Regions from separate parts of the Siminovitchia sediminis genome, predicted to be linked through region 3. Evidence: riboswitches for the same ligand, from Rfam matches in the RefSeq annotation. Region 3 holds a riboswitch; each other region holds the start of a gene.

Region 1 (6,729 bases), on a different contig from region 3:
GGATGCGAGCACGTGGATGTCGTAGAAAATTTGGCCATTGAGCGTTTGAAGGAATTATTTGGAGCTCCATATGCAAATGTTCAGCCTCATTCAGGAGCACAGGCAAATATGGCCGTTTTTTTCGCTTTGCTCGAACCTGGGGATACGATTATGGGCATGAATTTATCCCATGGCGGCCATCTGACACATGGGAGCCCGGTCAATATGTCAGGGAAATGGTTTAACATTGTTTCCTATGGTGTGAGAGAAGATACCCACTTGATTGACTATGATGAAGTAGAGAAAATGGCTTTGGAGAAACGCCCTAAATTGATCATTGCCGGGGCAAGTGCTTATCCGAGGGTGATTGACTTTGCAAGATTCAGGGAGATCGCTGATAAAGTGGGTGCCTATTTTTTGGTAGATATGGCGCATATTGCAGGGCTGGTCGCTGCTGGACTTCACCCTTCACCTGTTCCATTTGCCGATGTCATTACAAGCACAACCCATAAGACACTTAGGGGTCCGCGGGGAGGGATTATCTTAACCAACCATGAGGATATTGCCAAGAGAGTCAATAAAGCCATTTTTCCGGGAATACAAGGCGGTCCGCTCATGCATATCATCGCGGCAAAGGCTGTAGCATTCAAGGAGGCTATGGAGCCGAGTTTTGCAAAATATATCTCGCAGGTTATCAGTAATGCATCCAGACTTGCAGCATCTTTGAAAGACAAGGGAGCAGCCATTGTTTCCGGCGGAACAGACAATCATCTCATATTAGTTGATGTCAGGCCGTGGGAACTGACAGGAAAGGAAGCCGAGCATCTGTTGGAGGCAGCCGGAATGACAGTCAATAAAAATACCATTCCGTATGATCCCGAAAGCCCATTCGTTACGAGCGGGATTCGGATTGGCACGGCTGCCCTGACTTCCCGCGGGATGAACGAAACGGACATGGAAGCCATTGCCGGTTATATGACAGATATTTTACAAAGCCAAGGGGACTCCAAGGAAAAGGTAAAAGTAAGAAAAGAGATTCAGAGGTTATGCCGCACATACCCACTTTATCAAAAACAGTTGGTCAGATAGAGATGGAGGTGTTATGGAGGTGTTCTCATGGTTTTTAACAGTTGCTTTGATATTATCGGTCCGGTGATGGTAGGGCCGTCCAGCTCTCATACAGCCGGAGTGGTTGCCATTGGAAAGTTTGGCCATGACTTGCTCGGTGAAATACCGAAGTCCGTAAACATTACATTTTATGATTCATTTTCTGAAACTTACCAAGGGCACGGAACAGATAAAGCCGTGATTGGCGGCCTGCTCGGACTGGGAACGGATAACCCGGAGATAAAGCATGCCTTTGAGCTGGCGGAAAAGGAAAGAATGAACATTTCTTTTGAATTTGAAGAGAGATGCCCGTACTATGACCATCCCAATACCCTTCTTATCAGTATGAAAAGCAGAGAAAATTCTGTTGAAATTGGAGGCGTTTCTTTAGGGGGCGGGGTTTCGAAAATATTCCTGATCAACGGACAGCCGGCAAATATTTTATTAAACTCCAAGTTAGATATGGAATCAATGCGAGAAAGGTATCTTCACGATCGGAGATGATAGGAATGGATTTTCATTCAATGAATGATCTGTTGCAGCTCTGCGAGGAAAAAGAAATGACGATGGGCAGGCTGATGATGGAAACGGAAGAAAAGAAAACAGGTAAGAGCAGCGATGAAATTTTTACCATGATGAAAGAACGGCTTTTTAAAATGAAGGAAGCAGTTGAGAAAGGAATCACGGATCCGTCACCTTCACCCAGTGGTATTTCCGGTGGAGATGCGCATTTAATGAAAGAATATAAGGATAAAGGAAACTACATGACAGGCGGTTTAGTAACAGATGCCATGAAATATGCTTTTGCCACTTCTGAAACGAATGCCCGGATGGGAGTGATTGTCGCGACACCTACCGCGGGATCAGCAGGCATCCTTCCCGGCTGTATATTTGCTTTGGAAGATAACACTGATATTTCCACTGACGATCTGGTCATGGGGCTTTTTACGGCAAGTGCCATCGGCTATGTTATTGCCAATCGTGCTTTTATATCAGGTGCAGCAGGCGGATGCCAAGCTGAAGTAGGATCCGCCACCGCTATGGCCTCCGCAGCGATTGTTGAAATGAGGGGCGGTACTCCTGAACAGGCTGTCCATGCAGCTGCTATGTCCCTTAAATCTTTGCTTGGCCTTGTATGCGATCCTGTTGCAGGCCTGGTTGAGGTTCCCTGTATCAAGCGGAATGTGATTGGCACGGCTATTGCTTTTGCTTCTGCAGATATGGCGCTCGCCGGAATCAAAAGCAGAATACCCTGTGATGAAGTAATAGGTGCCATGTATGATATCGGCAGCAGCATGCCGCGCACATTGAAAGAAACGTCTCTTGGAGGACTGGCAGCAACGCCCACCGGCGAGGATTTAAAGAGAAAATTAATGGCCAAACCTTGCCGGAACAGCGCTAAAAATACTGGATGATGAACCGTCTATGAGAAAAGATTAACAATCAAAATATGCGGATGAAGATTATGGGAGAGTGCTGTATAAAAGCCGCCGAAGGAGCAAGGTCCAAAAAAACCATTGGAACCAATCTCTCAGGCAAATGAACCACAATCCGACGCATCTCTGGAGAGAGCGCTTTAAAAACGCCACCAAAGGAGCAAGCCCGAAAGTGATCGGAGTTAAACTCTCAGGTACAAGGACAGAGAAGGGATTCAATCCCTTTTTCTGTCTTTTTTTATAAATAAAAAAACCTTTATACTGAGTTTTTCTTTAAAAGGTAGTGTTATCTAGCTCCAGACGCCATCGGTTCGAGGTATACCCCAATTGGCGGCTGAAAAGCCGACTTCTCCCAATTTGTTTTTGCTTGTCGCAGATAGAGGGCGCCTTGCGCTTTCTTATGTGAAGGAGTGAAGAAAAATGGTTATTAGGCTCACGGAAGCAGCTGTAAATAAACTTAGAAACATGAAAATGAAAGATGGCCATATTCCCCGTATGGATGCAAATATTTCCGGCGGGTGCGGCATGGCGGTTTCATTCAAGTTTTTCATCGATGAGAAGCGAAGAAATGACCATGTGTTCCAGTACAATGGTATACAAATTGCGATGGATCGGTTAACATTGCGATATTTGAATAAGGATGCACAGGTGGATTACAATGAAAAAAGCGGTTTTATCGTTGGGGAAGGATTTTCGTCAGGTGCTTGTGCAATTGAATCAAATAATGTCAGTCAAGAAGGTTCCTTAGATGGTGAACATACTATTCATTAAAAATGACAGATCTTCCAAAAACGATTATGATTATGGACGGCGGAGTATTTGGATCAGAACGTTTGAACTGAAGACGGGTGTTACTGTCACCGATTGGGGGCACCAGGATCCAATCATCATAACTGTAAAAGGGAAGATTTCAGGTAAGCACAACCGCTGGAATGGGATTTGTATAAAGCGGAATAATAGAAAAACTGGAGGAGTAACGATGGCTGCAGAATCAAAGAACAACAGAGCGACTTTATTAATTTCGTGCCCGGAAAAGCCGGGGATTATCTCAACAGTATCCAATTTTTTATTGGATCACCAAGCAAACATCGTGCAATTTGACCAGCATACGACTGATCCGAAAGCAGGGATGGTCTTTATGCGAATTGAGTTCGATTTAAGTGATTTTGATGCATCTTATGACAAATTGCATGAAGACATGAGGCTGCTGGCAGAAGACTTCAAGATGAAGTGGCAGCTAAACAGCAAAAGGGAAAGAAAGCGGATGGCCATCTTTGTTACGAAACAGGAATCATGTGTGATGGAATTGATCTGGAGAGTGAAATCGGGTGAAATCGATGCTGATATCCCAATGGTAATCAGCAACCATAACGATCTGAGGGAAGTAGTGGAGAATCAGGGAATCACTTTTTATCATATCCCGGTAACTCCCGAAACAAAAGATGAAGCGGAAAGAAAGGCATTGGCACTTATCGAGGGAAAAGTAGACTTTATTGTGCTGGCCCGTTACATGCAAATTCTCTCTCCTGAGTTTATTGCCAGATTTCCAAACCGTATTATCAATATTCATCACTCGTTCTTGCCTGCTTTCGTCGGAGCCAACCCATACGTTCGCGCCTTTAACCGCGGCGTAAAATTGATCGGGGCAACTGCACACTATGTAACCAATGATTTGGATGAAGGTCCGATTATCGAGCAGGATGTCATTCGGGTGACCCATCGCTATACAGCGGAAGACTTAAAAGTAGCCGGCCGCCACGTGGAAAAACATGTACTTGCCCATGCTGTTGCTTGGCATGTAGAAAATAAAGTGATTGTACATGGAAATAAAACGATTATATTTCCGTAGCAAGGCAGCAGAGCACGTCGATAGGCGTGCTTTTTTAGTGATGAACACCTGGAAGACAGTTTATTTCGATAAACAGAACATCGTAACCTGTAAATTCTTCCGAATTTTCATTAACAAACTTACTGTTCATTTATGTGAAAATGGTGTTATAATATAGTTATGTGATAATTAACAATTTAAAGAATATAATATATTATTAAAAAATATAGAGGGGAGAGATCTTATAAGGAGCCTATATGTCGATTAGACTTCATAAGCACCCTTGCATCCTGGCGCCATTCGTTTGTCATAGTTGTTATAGTGTTGCAGATGTCGTTCCTTTTATCTATATCGATAGACTCGTTTAGTATTTGGAAGAAGTGATATTCTGGTATTGCCCTCCCAGATCTGCAAACATTTATAGTTTAAGCAAATTTTTGGGTTTGAAAGGCATTTTCTATACTAAGAGGTCAAACATGGAAAAGCTGACTAAAGAAATATAAAACCTTTAGATGCAAATGAATGTAAGCGCTTAAATATGGTGTGGAAGGGTGTGTAAAATTGAAAAAAGGTTCAGATAACAACCTTCTTATCGGTGTAAATGATAAAGTCGGTTATTCGAAAGCAACCGTACTTGGACTGCAACATGTACTGGCAATGGACCTGTACATCGCGCCACTTATTATTGCAGGTCTGCTTTCATTAAGTATTGAGAACACCTCGTTTTTTATACAAATGTGTTTCTTGGCAACCGGTATTGCCACTTTAATTCAAACGGGTGCCGGAATCAAGCTTCCTGTAGTTCAAGGACCATCTTATGTGCCCATAGGAGCCATTGCTGCAATTGGAGGGAAATTAGGTCTTGGTGGAATTACGGGAAGTTTAATTCCGGGTGCAATTATCATCGCTATTGTAGGTTATCCACTAAAATGGTTTGCAAAATGGGTCCGAAAGTTTATGCCGCCAATTGTTGCGGGTACGGTTATTATTATTGTAGGGATTGGCTTAATGCCTACAGCCATTAATGGTGTTTACAATGCTGAAGGAAGTCTGGGACACAACACAGCTATCGCCGGCGTATCCATTGGGACATTGATTTTATTTATGATGCTTGGAAGCAGGCTGCGCGGCATAGGTAAGTTTTTTCGCTTAGTATCCGTTATTTTGGCCATCGCAGTGGGGACGATCACAGCGACAATTCTGGGAGATGTGGATTTTTCTCCTGTTAAAGATGCTCCATGGTTTGCATTTCCTGCCTTGTTCCCGTTTGGTAAACCTGTTTTTGACATCGGAGCTATTATTACAATGGTTTTTGTTTATTTAATTATATTAATTGAGACTACAGGCACATGGTTTGTTGTCTCGTCCGTTACCGGTGAACAACTGGATGATAAACGCCTTAACAAAGCTTCTGTAGGTGAGGGATTAGGGTGTCTTGCAGGATCGCTTGTTGGAGGTACTCCTGTTACTGGATACTCGTCCAATGCAGGTTTGCTGGCCATTACAGGTGTTGCTGGCAGAGGTCCTATTCTGGCAGCAGGCGTGATTCTTATTTGCCTGGGGTTAATTCCTAAATTGTCAACAGTCATTACCTGTATCCCTGGTCCTGTGATAAGCGCTATTTTCGGGATGGTCTGTGTTGCAATTGTAACGAACGGAATGAAGGTCATACAGCCCTTTACGATCGATGATCGGAACATGATTATCATCGGAATTCCTATTTTGCTTACGTTGGCTGCAGTCTTTTTACCACAAGATGTCCTATTCGCAGTTCCTGATTGGATTAATTATATTCTATCATCCGGTATTGCAGTTGGTGCATTGGCAACTCTCATTCTAAACTTGGTCATTCCAAAAGAGAAGAAAATGCAAACGGAGAGGGAAGATGCTTTATATAAAAAAGGTACGGGCTAATGTGCTTGTATTAACTGTAGGAAGTTCGATGAAACAATTCCCGCTTTTGCGGTCATTATGACAATGCCCCTATCATCCAATATAGTGATAGGGATTGCAGCAGGGTTTATCATGTACCCCAGCCTCAAACTTTGGGCAAAGGAAAAGTACAATTTATTCCGGCTAATTAACGATCATCACTACAAAAGGAATGGTAAAACCGGGATGGCTTGTAGCCACCCCGGTCAGATGATCGTTTTATAGTTATTCCGTTCCTAGTGTTACACCGAGTTTTTTCAAATATTGCCGATACGCGATGCTCATACGGTCACAGACCAAAGACATTTCTACTTGTAAATCGAGGGGGAGCTCTTCAGGTTTTTGATTTTCCACAATAGGCCTGTCTTGTTCGAAAATCTTGTCCTGAAAAGCAATGATCTCATGATCCGTTAAGCCCGTATCATAATTAAATGATTCAATACCATA
Region 2 (6,729 bases), on a different contig from region 3:
CTTTTGATCCAAGCGGAATTTGTTTTGGATCCACAGAAATGACCTTAGCATTACGGTTCTTCTTTAAGTTAATACCTGTTGCGGTGATACCGCTGCATCCCTTGCAGTCGGCTGTATAGGCAGTAGCCTTGACGGTCATCGTTTTATATGAGGCTTTTTTCTTGGCTGGAGCCTTTTTTGCCGGTGTTTTTTTCACGGCATTCTTCGTTGCATTCTTCGCTGCAGGCTTTGTTACCTTTAAGACTTGGTTGGGCTTAATCAAATTGCTTTTTAATCCGTTCCAGCTTTTAATTTGATTCACTGTTACTTTATGTTTTGTTGCAATTTTATAGAGTGTATCGCCTTTTTGAACTTTATAAGTCGTACTGGCAGCAGAAGATGCTCCAGCAAATCCAAAGATTAATAGAGTAACGGTAATGGCAGATATGATGAGTTTTTTCAATGTAGAGGCTCCTTTTGTCTATTTAGTTAAGGATAAGTTTACCAATTTAATATGACAGGATTATTTCAGAATGGCTCTATTTTCATTACATAATTCTAACAATCTCTTGTTGCTTAATAGGAAGCCCAATAACGGATTGACAAATAGAAAAGCGGTCGTTGACAGGTACAAATAATATATTGGCTGATACCGGGGAGTTAAAGTTCAAAGATGTGGCAGAAAGCTCCTCATTGACAATCGTGAAAGAAATAGGGGCGTATCCATAGAAAGTTTTGAGAGTGGTAAATAAAGGCTTGTCACATACTATTGACCTCATGCTGTTTGTGTTGGTAAAATAACGTAGCATAAAAAAATAAGCGATGAGGGTTATGGGTCACACTATAACAGGAGCAGCTTCTGGAGAGACTGCATGTATGCGGCGCCGAAGGATTCACAATCTCAGGCAAAAGGACAGAAGAGTAACTGACAACCATTGTTTGTTATTCTACTATTCTTGAGATTGGAGCAGATCCAATCTTTTTTTGTATGTAAATTAGAGAGGTGACAGGTAAATGGAAAAGAGACGGGCGGTAGTTAGCGTAGTGGGAAAAGACCAGGTTGGTATTATAGCAAGTGTCACGCAAGTGCTTGCTGAAAACCAGGTAAATGTGCTGGATATCAGCCAAACAATTTTGCAGGAATTTTTCACCATGATGATGGTGGTCGATATCACTGAAATTGAGAATCTCGATTCACTGCAAAAGCAGTTTGATGAGCTCGGGGAGAAAATAGGCCAGAAAATTAACATTCAGCGGGAAGAAATATTTCAATCCATGCACCGGATATAAAAGGGGATTTGGACATGAATATAGAATTAACTGAAATGATGGAAACAATCAGGATGGTGCAGATGGAAAATTTGGACATCCGTACGGTTACCATGGGGATTAGCCTATCCGACTGTGCCGATTCTGATTTCGAAAAGATGAACAAGCGTGTGTATGAAAAAATTACCTCCTATGCCGGGAATTTAAAAACTGCAGCAGAGGAAGTGGAAAAGGAATACGGCATCCCAATTGTAAACAAGCGGATATCTGTAACGCCGGTTGCAGAAATTTTGGGAAATGCCACAAAAGAGCAGGCGGTTGAACTGGCTAAAACGCTGGATCGGGCCGCAAAAACACTGGGTGTTGACTTTATCGGCGGATATTCCGCCCTGGTTCATAAAGGTATTACAAAAGGCGAACAAACGCTGTTGGATGCTCTTCCTGAGGCGCTGAGCGTGACAGAGCGGGTCTGCTCATCCATTTCTGTGGCTACGACTAGAACAGGGATCAATATGGATGCAGTCCGCCTGATGGGGGAGATTATTAAAGAAACTGCTGAAAGAACGAAGGATCAGGACGGACTGGGTTGCGCGAAGCTTGTCGTATTCAGCAATCCTGTGGAAGACAATCCATTTATGGCAGGTGCTTTTCATGGAACGGGTGAGGGTGAAGCTGTTCTGAACGTGGGTGTCAGCGGGCCTGGCGTCGTTTTGAATGCTTTAAGGCGCCATCCGGATGCTGATCTTGGGCAGGTAGCCGATGTCATTAAGAAGACAGTCTTTAAAATTACACGTGCCGGCGAACTGATCGGACGGGTTGTAGCCGAGCGCTTAGGTGTTCCATTTGGAATCATGGACCTCTCCTTGGCTCCGACAAATGCTACAAACGACAGCGTTGCAGAAATTTTAGAAGAAATCGGCCTGGAGCGCGTTGGAACGCATGGCACGATTGCAGCTCTTGCTTTAATGAATGATGCAGTGAAAAAAGGCGGCGCTATGGCGAGCTCCTATGTAGGCGGCCTGAGCGGAGCATTTATTCCTGTGAGTGAAGATGAGGGCATGATCCGTGGAATTATGGATGGCGCGCTTACCTTCTCAAAACTCGAAGCCATGACCTGCGTCTGCTCGGTAGGTCTTGATATGATTGCCTTGTCAGGGGAGGCATCTGCGGAAACCCTGGCGGCCATCATAGCGGATGAAGCGGCCATCGGCATGATCAACAAAAAGACGACGGCTGTCCGTGTGATTCCGGTTCCAGGAAAAAAAGAAGGAGATATCGTTGAATTCGGCGGACTGCTTGGGCGAGCGCCGGTAATGGGGGTCAACGCCTTCAGCTCTGAAAAACTGATCCGCCGCGGCGGGCGCATTCCTGCACCGCTCCAATCCTTGATCAACTAAAGGAACCCCTTCGGCAGCTGTTGCCGGAGGGATTTTTGGTGTGAAACCGGAAACGCGGTGATTCATTCATCCGGACAGGAGACCGTTATCTCCTAAAACGGCTGATCCTCTTTTATAACAGCTTCCCACTCTCTTATAACGATTGCCATCATCTCCCTTCCTTACCTATCATCGATCTCATTCCTTTATAGTCATCCACTCACGTCTCGTGAATTACTTACTTCCCAGGTTATAAATGGTATCAACGCTTCTCAAAGCAGTCTGTGCTTTGTCATATAATTGATCATTTTCATGCGAATTTTTATAGGAGCCATCCATTACAATATAAGTACATCTGAAAAGGAGGCGCATATGGTTAGGCATAGAAAAGATATGACGTTGGTGCAACTGGTTCCAAGAGTGCTTCAAATGGTTCTCAATCTTTCTCTCGTTTTCCTGGCGATTATCTTATCCACATTACTTGTTCAGGAACTGATCATTTTTGGAAAAATGCTTTTTGAAGCAAAATCACTTGATCATCAACTGTTCTTGGCAAACATCCTGCTCTTCTTTTTATATTTTGAGTTTATTACAATGATTGTGAAGTATTTTAAGGAAGATTACCATTTTCCCCTCAGGTATTTCCTGTACATCGGAATTACCGCCATGATCCGGCTGATTATCGTTGATCATGATCATCCGCTCAACACATTGTTTTATTCGCTGGTGATCCTTATTTTAATCATTGGGTACTTCATTATGAACTTAACACCGCGTGAAAGACCTGAAAGCCGCTGGTTTTTTAATAAATAAAGGCACAAAATGCAAGTCTCCAAATAAAAAAAACAACCGATTGACTGATTCTTACCGCTGCCTGTCCGCCATCCCACGAAAATAATAAAACCGTGACAAAACGAGATTCTTTGCTTGCAACATATCTCATGATCGGACCGCATCTTTATCAGGGTCCCCGTAATTTTCCCCTAATGGAATTTCATGCTGGTTCTCTGCATCATTTGCAGTAAGCTGCTCAGGTGTCATTCGGTCTCTGACGGTTTGAACCATTGGTGTATTCAATGGCAGGGATGGCCTTCGCCAGATTCCATGTGATCTCATTCCTCATTCAGCTTCCCATCATGACCTTTGCAGCAGTAAGGCAGCCCCCGCCTGTTATCGCTCTCTTCCTTGATCATGAATAGCACTTAACGCTTCTAGTTTGAATGGCCATGTACCCGGGATGCAGGCGTTCAAGAGAACATTATCGGAATGGCACATAGCAGGCAGGGACCTCTGGTCAGCTACCGCACGGGCAGAACATCCAAGCTGTTCACTTAGTTAATGGGATTGATTGTACATTGACTGGCATTTCTTCGTGATCCGCATAAATTACAATGAAAAAAGTGGCTTTCCCGCCGGTTTATCACATCATTTCCCCTTTTTCTCCCTATAAACCAGTGGCTGCAGCGATTTTTAAGCTCTGCCGGTTTCGGTTAAAACGTATTCCCTCTAAGAAATTTCCCGCGTTACTATTTAGGTTATTTTCAAATAAATGATTGACAAGATGATTTCAGTAAATTATTATCAAAAGAGATAAAGGTATTTGACTTTAAATGTTTTCATTATTGATAATGATAATATTGGAAAGGAAATGTTATGAAGCAATCCAAAGCAGATTTTATATTGCATCCGGTAAGAATGCGTATTATACAGACCTTGCTAAGCGGAAAAACGTTAACTGCCCGGCAAATTAGCGGAAATCTCTCTGATGTACCTCAGGCAACTCTGTATCGCCATCTAAAAAAACTGTTGGAAGCAAATATTGTTGAAGTTGTACAAGAAAATCCGATAAGGGGAGCAGTTGAAAAAGTCTATGCTTTACATGATCAGGCTGCGGTGATTTCTGCTAAAGATGTTGAAGAGTGGAACGCTGAAGACCATATCGATGCCTTTATGAAATTTATTTCCGTTATTTTGGCAGATTTTGAACGGTATGTAAGCCAGGAGAGTTTTAATATGCAGGAGGACGGGGCTGGCTACCGGCAAGTTTCCTTTTATGCATCAGATGAAGAATATGATGATTTTCTTGAAGTATTAGGCAAGGAGTTAGGAAAGCTTATGGGCAACAAAGAAGGAGCAGGTAGGCGCAGGCGTACCATGTCAACCATTATCACGGCAGAAAACAAATAAAGGGGTGCAAAGGATGATGAAACAGCTGCAGGTTGAATTTAATAGTGATGTTGAATTAAAAGGAACGCTGGCATTGCCGTCAACAGGAGGTGAGAAATTTTCCGCCATATTAATATTGCCGGGGTCAGGCAGCATCAACCGGGATGGGAACGCTGTAAAAGGAAAGTTTCAGTTTAATGTATATAAGGAACTGGCAGAGTACTTTACTTCATTGGGATTTGCGACTCTCCGGTATGACAAACGGGGTGTGGGTGAAAGCGGTGGCGACCCGCTTCGGGCGGGCTTGTGGGATGCTGCAGCGGATGCCGAAGCAGCCGTTAATTTTCTTGCTTCTCATCCACATGTGGATCCTGACCGTATTATTGTAGCCGGCCACAGCGAAGGGTGTATTGTGGGAACGGCCTTAAATGAAAAAAGGGCAGTCAATGGCTTGATTTTCTTGTCCGGGGGCGGCGGAGGGATTCGAGAGCAGCTCGAGTTTCAAAGAGAACAGCTTTATAAGGAAATGAAAGAAGCTAAAGGGCTGAAAGGTTTTGTCTTCCGAACCCTTCGTGTTCCGGAGAAAAATGAGAAAAAAGCACAAAAGCTATTTGGTAAAATGGCTTCGACGAAAAAGGAGGTCATTAAGGCTGCCGTCTTTGTCAAAATGCCTGCTAAATATTTTCGTGAGCACTTTGAATACAATATTGCAGAAGGTCTGAAAAAGATTACCTGTCCGGTGTTGGCGCTCAATGGGTCCAAGGACTTTCAGGCGAATCCGGAATTACTGCAAAGAATTACATACTACGCAAAAGGAAAAACCACCTGTTTGGTAGTAGAAAATATGGATCACGGTCTAAAAGAGCAGTTGAATTCCATCTCTGTTTTAAATTTCAAGAAAGATTATTTGCAGTCCATTGGAAAGCCGATACACCCTAAAGCAAAAGATCATATGGCACAGTGGCTGAAAGAATGGACAGAAGGTGAGATCACAGCCTGATTTTCCCCAAAAAAATGTATAAAAGCTTCTAACGGATGATCCGATTCATCGCAGCGAGAAGCTTTTTTATTACGTATGATATACCTTCATTTCTCCTCAGCTGGTGATGAAGGAGTTGGTTTAAAGTATATCGTAATTTTGAAAGGGAGGTGGTATCGTAATGAGGGTACAAATCAACGGAAATTTTCTTGAACTCAAGGTCGGGGATATTACACAAGATACGGCGGATGCCATTGTAAATGCAGCCAACGGAAGTTTGATGGGAGGCGGCGGCGTAGACGGGGCCATTCATCGCGCGGCCGGTCCCGGGCTGCTGGAAGAATGTAAAAAAGTTCGAAAGGAACAGTTGAATGGAGAGCTTCTCCCAACAGGGAAGGCAGTGATCACACAAGGCTACCAGCTGCCTGCGAAATTTGTGATCCATACGGTCGGCCCGGTCTGGTACGGTGGTATAAAGGGGGAGCCCCTTTTGCTGCAGGACTGTTACCGCCATTCGTTGCAGCTCGCCGAAAATAACGGAATAAAGAGTATCACTTTCCCATCCATTTCAACAGGGGTATACGGTTATCCGGTTGAGCTTGCTGCCGGCACGGCACTTCAGGCGATCGTGGAATTCCTCAGGGAGGAGTCATTTGGAACTGTAGCCATGATGCTGTTTTCGGAAAATGACTTTACACGGTATCAGGCAGCCCTGCAAAAATTAATGGGGTGAAGGATTAGTATTGTACCTAACCCTTCACCCAACAACCTTTTTCTTTTCTTTACATAAAAACTCCCTAATCTCTTCCTTTGTCAACCCCAATTGTTTCGCGAGCATGATTAACTCCACCCACTCTTTGTCTAATGCTGCTTTCAAGGGGGCCCCTCCTTATGTATCTCTTAGTAGCATTAGTTTACCGGACAAAAGTTAAAAATAGGTTAAAAAAATAAAATATTGGG
Region 3 (6,729 bases):
TGAATATGGGCAAATCCGGGATAACGAGCTACATTTTCATTGACTTTCGGGTTATATTTCATGGTACAGGAACCAAGTGGATAAAATCCTGAGTCAATTCCATGATTATGAGTGGACAACTCCGTATAATGCCTCATAATATCCAACTCCGAAACTTCAGGCAGATCTGCCTCTTCTTCCCTTACATAACCTAAGGGTAGGCATTCAGCCAAATCAACTTCAGGCACGTCAAGCTCCGGAAGACTGTAACCAATCCGGCCCGGCGTGGATTTTTCAAATATTAATGGCATAACCACTTCACTCATTGATGATCCCCCAATTCTGTAATCAATTGATCGATCTCCTCTTTTGTACGCAGCTCAGTAACGGCAACGAGCATATGATTTTCAAGTTCTGGATAATCCCGTCCCAAATCATATCCTCCAATAATGCCTTTTTTAATCAGACTCTCATTCACCTCATGAATGGGTTTATTCAGCTTTACAACAAATTCATTGAAATAGTATCCATCAAATGGAAGTTTGAATCCATTTTTCCTTAAGGCTTCTTTGGCGTAATGTGACTTTTGAATGTTTTGGCCCGCCATTTCTTTGACCCCTTTTTTCCCTAAAGCGGTCATTGCCACAGATGCTGCCAATGCATTTAATGCCTGATTTGAGCAAATATTAGATGTCGCTTTATCTCTGCGAATATGCTGCTCACGAGCCTGCAATGTCAAGACAAAGCCTCTTTTGCCATCCTCATCAACAGTTTGGCCAACCAGTCTTCCTGGCACTTTCCGCATTAACTTTTTCGTAACTGCAAAATATCCGCAATGCGGTCCACCAAACGATGCCGGAATTCCAAACGGCTGTGCCTCACCAACAACAATATCGGCACCCAGGCTGCCAGGGGAAGCCAATACGCCAAGAGCAAGCGGGTTGCTGGATACGACAAACTGACTTTTCATCTTATGAACAAGAGGCTCAATATCTTTCAATGGTTCAATTAAACCAAAAAAGTTCGGATATTGAACAATCACAGCCGCCACATCTTGATCGAGCTCGTCCTGTAAGGCATCTATATCAGTTATTCCGTTTTTAAAAGGAATTTCAATTACTTCAATATTTTGCCCTTTGGCATATGTCTTAAGGACAGCGCGGGATTCGGGATGTACGGTTTGAGAAACAAGTACTTTTTGCCTTTTTGTATGGCCTGCACTCAACATGGCAGCTTCAGCGAGAGAGGTTCCCCCATCATACATAGAGGAGTTTGCCACATCCATTCCTGTCAGCTCACAAATCATTGTCTGAAACTCAAAGATTGCCTGCAGTTCACCCTGTGAAATTTCTGGCTGATATGGGGTATAAGCTGTGTAAAATTCCGAACGTGAAATCACATGGTCAACAATAACCGGGATATAGTGATCATAAACTCCGGCTCCGAGAAAGCTTGTATATTGTTTCAAATCGGCGTTTTTTGCAGCCATTTGAGCAAGTTCCTTCATTAATGCTGATTCGGTCTTTGCGGGTTTAATTTGATACTCACCTTTAAATCGGACTTTTTCTGGAATATCAGAGAACAGTTCATCGATCGAATCTACTCCGATGGTCTTCAGCATTTCTTGCTGATCCTGTTCGGTCATAGGCAAATAACGATGTTTCATCATGTTTTTCTCCTCCATCCTACTTTTTTGGACGCTTATAAAACGGTGTCTGAATAATTTTCGCTTTCAGGCGCTTTTTGCGTACTTCTACTTCCACTTCGCTGCCTTCATGATTGTAATCGGATTTGATCAAGGCCCATCCGATATTTTTCTTTAATGTCGGGGATTGTGTTCCTGAAGTGATATAGCCAATTTCTTCATTACCTGAGAAAACCCGGTATCCGGTTCTCGGGATACCCCTGTCTATCATCTCAATTCCGGCAAGCTTGCGTTCCACGCCTTGCTCCTTTTGTTTCCTCAACGTTTCCTTGCCAATAAAATCTGCTTCTTTGTTCAGCTTGACTGCAAATCCCAACCCTGCTTCCAGCGGTGAAATTTCTGAAGAAAGCTCTTGTCCATATAAAGGAAGGCCCGCTTCAAACCGGAGGGTGTCCCTTGCCCCAAGTCCACAGGGAACCATGCCCTCTTCTTTACCTGCTTCCAGCAGTCTTTTCCATATTTTTACTGAATCAATCGCCTGGCAATATATTTCAAAGCCGTCTTCTCCTGTGTAGCCCGTTCGGGAAATAAGTGCTTTTGCTCCGTCAAGGTCAACATTCCGTTTAAATTTAAAGAACCTTATTTCACTTAAATCGGTATTCTCAGTAACTTTTTGGAGAATGTCTTGAGCTTTTGGACCCTGTATGGCAATTAATCCATACTGATCAGAAACGTTTTCGATGTTGACGTCTCCCGATGCATGTTCCTGCAGCCAGTCATAATCTTTTTCCGTGTTTGCAGCATTCACTACAAGAAAGTATTCTTCTTCACTGAACCTGTAGACGAGGAGATCATCAACCGTACCGCCATTCTCATAGCACATGGCTGTATACATCGCATCGCCGTCTTTTAATCTGGAAAAGTCGTTGGTCATCATTTTTTGCAAAAAAGACAGGCTATCCCTTCCTTTGATGACCATTTCACCCATATGGGAAACATCAAAAATACCCGCTTTGGTTCTTACTGCTTCATGCTCATCTTTAATGCCGGAAAATTGCACCGGCATGTCCCATCCTCCAAAGTCAATCGTCTTGGCACCGGACTCCTTGTACAATGGATGCAACGGAGTTTTCTTTAAATCGGCCATTGGTTTATCATCCTCCCTGATCATTTAGGTACAGCAAAAAGCAAATAAAAAAAGACAGAAAGGCCCCTTTACAAGGTCTCTCTGTCTTTGGCACCTGAAAGTTTGACCGGATTACCGGCTTTCCTCGTTGGTGGCTCCACATGTTGGAACACTCTCCAGAGCTGCGTCCGACAAGAGTCTTTTTGCCTGAGAGATTCGCAATAAATTGCTTGCTCCTTCGGCGCTGTATAAACAGTCTCTCCTCCAGTCTTCATTCGCCTATATTCTGTTAAAAGTTGGACATACTAATCTTATGTACGAAGAGTTCTTTCAATAGTATCGTATCATTCTTTTACATACTTTTCAAACACTTTCTTTGATCTTCAGTATATAAGGAGGCCTGTCATGTCCATACATATAAACTTTGATCAGGATTGGCTGCCCGGTTTTTTGGAACGCCACCAAAAAGATGGGCCGTGGTCGGACCAGCAGCTCTTCCATTTATCCCTATCAGCTCAAAAACACCTTCTTGTCCCAGATTTTGAGGGGCTGGTTGCTCCAAAACATTTGCCTGAACTGACTCTTTTGCCGCATCAATTGGAAACAGCAGCCCGGGTTATTGAAGAAATGAATGGAAAAGCCATTTTGGCAGATGAAGTCGGGTTGGGTAAAACGATCGAAGCAGGATTGATACTAAAAGAATATATGATTAGAGGCCTAGTTAAAAGAGCACTCATTCTCGTACCTGCATCCCTTGTCTCGCAGTGGACCTCTGAACTGAACTCCAAGTTTCATATACATGCCGTCCCTGCTGCCAAAAGTTATGTTTGGGAAAGGTATGACTGTATTGTGTCTTCTATTGATACTGCCAAAAGAAGCCCGCACAGAGAACTGATTGCAGACCAGTCCTTTGATCTGGTCATTATTGACGAGGCTCATAAGCTGAAAAACCATAAAACAAAAAACTATGAATTTGCTCAATCACTCAAAAAAAAGTTCTGCCTGCTGCTGACAGCAACACCTATCCAAAATAGAATTGAAGAAATTTTTTACCTTGTTTCTCTGTTAAAGCCCGGCCATCTTGGCAGCCATACAACCTTTGCAGAAAAATATAAGAAGAAAAAGCTGTCAGCGGCAGAAAATGAACATTTGAAAAACCTTGTCAATAAAGTGATGATCCGGAACAGGAGAGTTGATACAGGGATCGAATGGACGAAAAGACATGTCAAGACCATTCCCATAGACTTTAATGAAAAAGAAAGAGATTTGTATCAGGCAATCGACTTGCTGCGCCACTCGGAAGTACCGCTGCCGGCTTTTTCCATCATGACCCTTCAAAGGGAAGCTTGCAGCAGCAGGGAAGCGGTTTACTTTACTTTAAAAAACATGCTCCAAAAGCATAATGATCCATCTGAATCGTACAAGAATCAATTACAGAAGATTTTTCAGAAAGTAGATGCAGTTACACAAAATTCCAAGGCGGAAAAAGCTTTGGAATTAATTCAACAAATCAACGATAAAGTGATCATTTTCACTGAATACCGAGCAACACAACTTTATTTGCAATGGTTTTTACAGCAGCACGGTATTAAATCCGTTCCTTTTCGCGGAGGATTTAAAAGAAGCAAGAAAGATTGGATGAAAGAACTGTTTAAAAATCAAGTGCAGGTCCTCATCGCAACCGAAGCAGGCGGTGAAGGAATCAATCTCCAATTTTGCAGCCATGTGATTAATTATGACCTTCCCTGGAATCCCATGAGGCTGGAACAAAGAATTGGACGTGTCCACCGTCTGGGACAAGAAGAGGACGTCCATATATACAATTTTGCTGTCAAACATACCATCGAAGAGCATATTGTTAACTTACTGACGGATAAAATCAAACTGTTTGAGCGAGTAGTAGGTGAATTAGACGATATTTTGGCAAAATTGGACGGCGGTACCATCGAAGAACACATGATGGATATTTTCAAGACATCACGTTCCGAAGGAGAAGTAAAAGTAAAGATGACCAATCTGGCTGCCATGATTGAATTTGCAGACACATTAAGAAAGGATGACGCAAACCATGCTTCAGAAGGAAATTCATCAATATCTTGAACAATTTTTTCAAGCAGCCGGGTGTACGATCGCAGAAAACGGACCAGGCTATTTAACAATCCAACTAACAGTGGACATGGATAAAGAATTAATGAACCGCCCGTTTTACTGGACGTATTTGGAAAAAACGGGCGGGATACCCAATCCGATGAAAATTACCTTGATCACCGATCAAGAAATAGTCCCTCAAGATATTAAGGGGGAAGTCATCCATTTTGGTGCGCCAAGACTCCACCAGATTTTTGAGACCGCAAGAAAGCTTTCATCTTATATACGCCTATTTGAAAATCACCAAACGGCAGCTGTACAAAATGTCCCGCTGCACCCATGGCTGAATGTCAATATGAAAGTTTCCTACTGCTCTGATCGAAAAAAGGATGTTTTCAGATCTTTTGGACTGAATTTAATCAACGGGCAGCTGATCGAACCATTTGATGAGAAGATAAGCAAAATATCTCTAACACCGAGAATACCTGATTATAGCTTTACAATCTCCCCTATTATCATGCCTGCAAGCGGACTCAAAAGAATAGAAACTTTTTTAACAAAGGAAATACAAAGCCGGGCACATCCCTGGGCAGAGTCGGCCAGGAAAAGATGGGAAGAAGATTTACGGCTGCTGGATCATTTTTACGAAAGTGAAGTTGAAAAGCCTGACACTTATTGGATTGAGAAAAAAGCTTTGGAAGACCAGTATAAGCCATCCGTTCAAGTTGATATTATAAACGGCGGGCTTTACTATTTGAAATCTGTCCCTGCATAGCAGCCGGTTTATTTTCGATTCCTTTTATTTACCAAGATCATCAGTGCGTACGGAATTAAGCCAAACCATCGGTGAAGGAACGGATCCTTGCTTTCTTTTCGTTCCTTTTTCTTTTCTCTCCGTTCAGATTTTGGCGTTTCCAACCGTTGAATCAATTGTTCAGCTACATACTTTACATAATCATTTGTTGACATATCTTCACATCCTTGATAAAAGTATGGCCAAGAGCCGTTGAGTTCAATCATGGATCAAGGTCCAGGCGGATGATTCTTTGAAGAATGTCCGGATTCTTCTTCCTGGTTTGCCTCTGTTTTTCCAGTCTCTCTGCCGGGGCTTTCATTGATATTTACATTGGGGCCTTCCTTGAGCTTCTGTTGAATTTCTCTTTCATAATATTGCCGAATTTCGTAAGTAAATTGGTTTTGAGAAACATAAACAATCGCCGCCTGTGCAGCAATAAACATTGCGATCAGCACGAGGATCAGCGTAATGGGAAAAACAGACCCCTGTTCATTCAATCTATGTCCCCTCCTCTATCGGCGGTGAACGAAATCTCGCCTCATCGGTCTTTCCATTCATAAATTCAACCTCAATGACAAACATGGGAAATTCTTCGCGGACTGAAAATCTTCTTACATTCTGCAGTACAATTTCTTGTCCTTTATCGTCAACTTGTCTTCGGATATTACGTTGAAATCGCTCATATTTTATGATCGAGTGATTTTTTGTTAAGTACATTCTTTCCGGGCGCAGAAAAATGGTATCCGCTGTTTCAAGCTCTTTGCGAAGTTGAATGAGAAAAGTATTCCACTCAAAATCTCCCTCTACAGACAATGCCCGGTCTATGGAGAAAAACCAGTAGTATAACAGGGGCAAAAGGGAAAGGATCACCGAAACGATAAATATTGAAAATATTGTTTCCAAAAGAGTGAATCCTGACCGGTTACTCCACACAATGTGATTTTTCTTCATATTGAGCACACACGATCCAATCTCCTTTTTGAGTTTTTTCCATGATAATTGTAAATTCGGTTTGCAGCCAAGTTAGTTTGTCACTCCCCAGTGCTTCAAGGTCTTGAAGCTTTTCCGTTTGCTCATACATCAGACGGTAAGCAT

The links. Region 3 has a riboswitch for glycine ahead of gcvT (glycine cleavage system aminomethyltransferase GcvT). Riboswitches for the same ligand answer to the same signal wherever they lie in the genome.
Region 1: it holds a riboswitch for glycine, as region 3 does, so the genes downstream of both, ACFSCZ_RS08475 (iron-sulfur cluster biosynthesis family protein) here and gcvT (glycine cleavage system aminomethyltransferase GcvT) in region 3, are expected to answer to the same signal.
Region 2: it holds a riboswitch for glycine, as region 3 does, so the genes downstream of both, ACFSCZ_RS00205 (ACT domain-containing protein) here and gcvT (glycine cleavage system aminomethyltransferase GcvT) in region 3, are expected to answer to the same signal.

Annotation. Positions count from the first base shown of each region.
Region 1 covers NZ_JBHUEO010000019.1:33,434-40,162, forward strand. The annotation lists gene glyA (serine hydroxymethyltransferase) at 1-1,068, shown strand, start outside; gene ACFSCZ_RS08465 (serine dehydratase beta chain) at 1,096-1,590, shown strand; gene sdaAA (L-serine ammonia-lyase, iron-sulfur-dependent, subunit alpha) at 1,596-2,501, shown strand; glycine riboswitch at 2,543-2,643, shown strand; gene ACFSCZ_RS08475 (iron-sulfur cluster biosynthesis family protein) at 2,943-3,293, shown strand; gene purU (formyltetrahydrofolate deformylase) at 3,502-4,371, shown strand; gene ACFSCZ_RS08485 (uracil-xanthine permease family protein) at 4,912-6,264, shown strand; gene ACFSCZ_RS08490 (aromatic ring-hydroxylating dioxygenase subunit alpha) at 6,508-6,729, opposite strand, start outside.
Region 2 covers NZ_JBHUEO010000001.1:39,592-46,320, forward strand. The annotation lists gene ACFSCZ_RS00200 (3D domain-containing protein) at 1-442, opposite strand, end outside; glycine riboswitch at 829-906, shown strand; gene ACFSCZ_RS00205 (ACT domain-containing protein) at 994-1,269, shown strand; gene ACFSCZ_RS00210 (PFL family protein) at 1,284-2,645, shown strand; gene psiE (phosphate-starvation-inducible protein PsiE) at 2,997-3,437, shown strand; gene ACFSCZ_RS00220 (hypothetical protein) at 3,564-3,740, opposite strand; gene ACFSCZ_RS00225 (helix-turn-helix domain-containing protein) at 4,278-4,811, shown strand; gene ACFSCZ_RS00230 (alpha/beta hydrolase) at 4,825-5,790, shown strand; gene ACFSCZ_RS00235 (O-acetyl-ADP-ribose deacetylase) at 5,951-6,502, shown strand; gene ACFSCZ_RS00240 (anti-repressor SinI family protein) at 6,527-6,646, opposite strand.
Region 3 covers NZ_JBHUEO010000004.1:1,290-8,018, forward strand. The annotation lists gene gcvPB (aminomethyl-transferring glycine dehydrogenase subunit GcvPB) at 1-305, opposite strand, end outside; gene gcvPA (aminomethyl-transferring glycine dehydrogenase subunit GcvPA) at 302-1,645, opposite strand; gene gcvT (glycine cleavage system aminomethyltransferase GcvT) at 1,665-2,771, opposite strand; glycine riboswitch at 2,851-2,932, opposite strand; glycine riboswitch at 2,936-3,025, opposite strand; gene ACFSCZ_RS01320 (DEAD/DEAH box helicase) at 3,156-4,850, shown strand; gene ACFSCZ_RS01325 (YqhG family protein) at 4,819-5,613, shown strand; gene ACFSCZ_RS01330 (YqzE family protein) at 5,622-5,807, opposite strand; gene ACFSCZ_RS01335 (hypothetical protein) at 5,862-6,131, opposite strand; gene comGF (competence type IV pilus minor pilin ComGF) at 6,133-6,585, opposite strand; gene ACFSCZ_RS01345 (hypothetical protein) at 6,557-6,729, opposite strand, start outside.